DNA from 2 places in the Pseudomonas sp. MF7453 genome. Region 2 is predicted to be linked to the other one. Evidence: riboswitches for the same ligand, from Rfam matches in the RefSeq annotation. Region 2 holds a riboswitch; the other holds the start of a gene.
The links. A riboswitch is a leader RNA that binds a small molecule or an ion and turns the genes downstream of it on or off. The one in region 2 is predicted to bind cobalamin.
Positions count from the first base shown of each region.

Region 1 (2,183 bases), 370 kb from region 2:
GCAGCGTGTGAACGTCACAACCCCGCTGGCAACCCAGGCCGACTACCAACGTCATGCCGAGTATTGGTCGTCGCGGTTGCGGCGAAACAGCCAGGCGCTGATCAGGCCCAGGGCCAGCCAGAACACCACATTGGTCAGTTGCGATGCGATTTTGAACTGTGCTTCGAGCGCCTCGGGTGCCAGCATCGAATGCACTTGCGGCTGCGGCGCGCCAATCACGTGGGGGACGGCAAGAATTGCCACGCCCAGCACTTTGAGCAGCCCGTTGCGACCGAACACGATCAGCGCAATACCGGCGGCGGTGGAGGCGGCGGTACCGATCCACCAGGTCTGGCGCAGCGTCAGGTCAGCCGCGGCCGTGCCCGGCAATTCAGGCGGCAGGCCCAGGGTAGGTGCCAGCACAAAGGTCGCGTAACCCGCCAGGCCCCAGAGCAAGCCCTGGGCGGTGCGGGTGGGGGCGCGCAAGGTGTAAAGGCCGGCGAGCATCAACGCAAAGCCGACCGCCACCACCAGGTTGCCACCTGTGGTCGACAACACGCGCTGCCAGCCATCTTCCGGCTCCCAGGCTTCGGCGTCGTGGCTATGTGCAGCGGCACCTGCGCCGTGTTCGTGGGCAACTTCGGTCGCTACAGGAGCCTTTTCATACGTTTCGGCCTGCAAAATCAACGGCGAGACCCACAAGCTTTGCAGCAGGGTCAGCAGCAGGGCGGCCAGCAGGCCGGTGAAACCTGCGGTTTGCGCAATACGTTTGATCATGTCGGCAGGCCTCAGTGGCAAGGGAACGCGGCGCTGTGGCGGGTATCGTGGGCCGCGTTATGCACCGCCTCGATATGCGAAAAACCGGCGAAGTACACAAGGCACGCACCCAGGATTGCCGCGCCGATCGCAGCGCTCAGGCGTTGACTCAACGTGGTGGTGCTGCTTGCGGAGGGCGTAGTGCTGCTGATGATCGACATGGCGCGTCCCTTTCAGGTGTCAGGGTGAAACGAGCGCATGCAAACCCCACGCGCCAGGCACGCAGGGTTCGAACAGCGCCCGCCCACCGCGGGTTTGTTATCTGATTTTTTCGGGCCGGTCTCCGGGCTTGCGAGGGGCGGCTCTGGACAGAGTGCGCCTGAAAAGCATCGCCTTCCCATGCAAAAGCACAGTGGCCGTGACGCTTCGCTCGCTTACCGTTGCGGGGGCAGCACCGGATTTGTCATAGGGGTATGACGCACCGGTTTCCCGTTTCACCCTGTGAAGGGCACCCGAAACAAGATGTGTAGGAGAGCATGGGCCGGGGACGGTAGTCAAATGCCGCGAGCCCCTGTAGCCTTGCACCTTCGAGGTTCTTCGGCCCCACGCCGAAGCTAAGAAGGGAACGCGGTTCAAGCCGCGGCTGCCCCCGCAACTGTGAAGGGTTCAGTTGACTGCCATGCCACTGCCGAGACGGCGGGAAGGCGCAGTCAACGTTGGTCGCAAGACCTGCACGCCCCAAGCCAGGAGACCTGCCTCGTCACCGATTTTTCAATTCAACCGGGCGGGGTGATCCGGTGACGAAATCCGCTGCTGCGCGCCGCCGCAGGGCCTGTCGTCCCGTATGCCCGCCCCAAAGGGCATCCGATGAAAACACTGGCCAAACTTCCCGTCACCATCGTTACCGGCTTCCTCGGCTCGGGCAAGACTACGTTGCTGCGCCATATGCTCGACAACGCCCAGGGCCGTCGCATTGCCGTGATCGTCAATGAATTTGGCGAGCTGGGCATTGACGGCGAGATCCTCAAGCAGTGCTCTATCGGTTGCACCGAGGAAGAAGCCAACGGCCGCGTGTACGAACTGGCCAACGGCTGCCTGTGCTGCACGGTGCAGGAAGAGTTCTTCCCGGTGATGCGCGAACTGGTCGCCCGTCGCGGTGACCTGGACCATATCCTCATTGAAACCTCGGGCCTGGCCCTGCCCAAGCCGTTGGTGCAAGCCTTCCAGTGGCCGGAAATCCGCAGCGCCTGCACCGTTGACGCGGTGATCACCGTAGTCGACAGCCCGGCCGTGGCCGCCGGTACCTTTGCCGCCTTCCCGGATCAGGTCGACGCCCAGCGCAAACTTGACCCCAACCTGGACCACGAGTCGCCGTTGCACGAACTGTTCGCCGACCAACTGGCCAGCGCTGACCTGGTGATCCTCAACAAAGCCGACCTGATCAGCGC
Region 1 is NZ_JAEKCN010000002.1:116,248-118,430, reverse strand. It holds gene JFT63_RS05370 (cobalamin biosynthesis protein) at 1-55, opposite strand, end outside; gene JFT63_RS05375 (CbtA family protein) at 52-756, opposite strand; gene JFT63_RS05380 (CbtB domain-containing protein) at 768-956, opposite strand; cobalamin riboswitch at 1,053-1,266, opposite strand; cobalamin riboswitch at 1,309-1,509, shown strand; gene cobW (cobalamin biosynthesis protein CobW) at 1,603-2,183, shown strand, end outside.
Region 1: linked by a shared signal. The riboswitch ahead of JFT63_RS05380 (CbtB domain-containing protein) and the one ahead of JFT63_RS04065 (CbtB domain-containing protein) in region 2 are both predicted to bind cobalamin.

Region 2 (2,183 bases):
GTCGTCGCGGTTGCGGCGAAACAGCCAGGCGCTGATCAGGCCCAGGGCCAGCCAGAACACCACATTGGTCAGTTGCGATGCGATTTTGAACTGTGCTTCGAGCGCCTCGGGTGCCAGCATCGAATGCACTTGCGGCTGCGGCGCGCCAATCACGTGGGGGACGGCAAGAATTGCCACGCCCAGCACTTTGAGCAGCCCGTTGCGACCGAACACGATCAGCGCAATACCGGCGGCGGTGGAGGCGGCGGTACCGATCCACCAGGTCTGGCGCAGCGTCAGGTCAGCCGCGGCCGTGCCCGGCAATTCAGGCGGCAGGCCCAGGGTAGGTGCCAGCACAAAGGTCGCGTAACCCGCCAGGCCCCAGAGCAAGCCCTGGGCGGTGCGGGTGGGGGCGCGCAAGGTGTAAAGGCCGGCGAGCATCAACGCAAAGCCGACCGCCACCACCAGGTTGCCACCTGTGGTCGACAACACGCGCTGCCAGCCATCTTCCGGCTCCCAGGCTTCGGCGTCGTGGCTATGTGCAGCGGCACCTGCGCCGTGTTCGTGGGCAACTTCGGTCGCTACAGGAGCCTTTTCATACGTTTCGGCCTGCAAAATCAACGGCGAGACCCACAAGCTTTGCAGCAGGGTCAGCAGCAGGGCGGCCAGCAGGCCGGTGAAACCTGCGGTTTGCGCAATACGTTTGATCATGTCGGCAGGCCTCAGTGGCAAGGGAACGCGGCGCTGTGGCGGGTATCGTGGGCCGCGTTATGCACCGCCTCGATATGCGAAAAACCGGCGAAGTACACAAGGCACGCACCCAGGATTGCCGCGCCGATCGCAGCGCTCAGGCGTTGACTCAACGTGGTGGTGCTGCTTGCGGAGGGCGTAGTGCTGCTGATGATCGACATGGCGCGTCCCTTTCAGGTGTCAGGGTGAAACGAGCGCATGCAAACCCCACGCGCCAGGCACGCAGGGTTCGAACAGCGCCCGCCCACCGCGGGTTTGTTATCTGATTTTTTCGGGCCGGTCTCCGGGCTTGCGAGGGGCGGCTCTGGACAGAGTGCGCCTGAAAAGCATCGCCTTCCCATGCAAAAGCACAGTGGCCGTGACGCTTCGCTCGCTTACCGTTGCGGGGGCAGCACCGGATTTGTCATAGGGGTATGACGCACCGGTTTCCCGTTTCACCCTGTGAAGGGCACCCGAAACAAGATGTGTAGGAGAGCATGGGCCGGGGACGGTAGTCAAATGCCGCGAGCCCCTGTAGCCTTGCACCTTCGAGGTTCTTCGGCCCCACGCCGAAGCTAAGAAGGGAACGCGGTTCAAGCCGCGGCTGCCCCCGCAACTGTGAAGGGTTCAGTTGACTGCCATGCCACTGCCGAGACGGCGGGAAGGCGCAGTCAACGTTGGTCGCAAGACCTGCACGCCCCAAGCCAGGAGACCTGCCTCGTCACCGATTTTTCAATTCAACCGGGCGGGGTGATCCGGTGACGAAATCCGCTGCTGCGCGCCGCCGCAGGGCCTGTCGTCCCGTATGCCCGCCCCAAAGGGCATCCGATGAAAACACTGGCCAAACTTCCCGTCACCATCGTTACCGGCTTCCTCGGCTCGGGCAAGACTACGTTGCTGCGCCATATGCTCGACAACGCCCAGGGCCGTCGCATTGCCGTGATCGTCAATGAATTTGGCGAGCTGGGCATTGACGGCGAGATCCTCAAGCAGTGCTCTATCGGTTGCACCGAGGAAGAAGCCAACGGCCGCGTGTACGAACTGGCCAACGGCTGCCTGTGCTGCACGGTGCAGGAAGAGTTCTTCCCGGTGATGCGCGAACTGGTCGCCCGTCGCGGTGACCTGGACCATATCCTCATTGAAACCTCGGGCCTGGCCCTGCCCAAGCCGTTGGTGCAAGCCTTCCAGTGGCCGGAAATCCGCAGCGCCTGCACCGTTGACGCGGTGATCACCGTAGTCGACAGCCCGGCCGTGGCCGCCGGTACCTTTGCCGCCTTCCCGGATCAGGTCGACGCCCAGCGCAAACTTGACCCCAACCTGGACCACGAGTCGCCGTTGCACGAACTGTTCGCCGACCAACTGGCCAGCGCTGACCTGGTGATCCTCAACAAAGCCGACCTGATCAGCGCCGAAGACCTGGCCCGTGTGCGCCTGGAAGTGGCCGAAGAACTGCCGCCGGCGGTGAAGGTCATCGA
Region 2 is NZ_JAEKCN010000002.1:488,163-490,345, forward strand. It holds gene JFT63_RS04070 (CbtA family protein) at 1-690, opposite strand, end outside; gene JFT63_RS04065 (CbtB domain-containing protein) at 702-890, opposite strand; cobalamin riboswitch at 987-1,200, opposite strand; cobalamin riboswitch at 1,243-1,443, shown strand; gene cobW (cobalamin biosynthesis protein CobW) at 1,537-2,183, shown strand, end outside.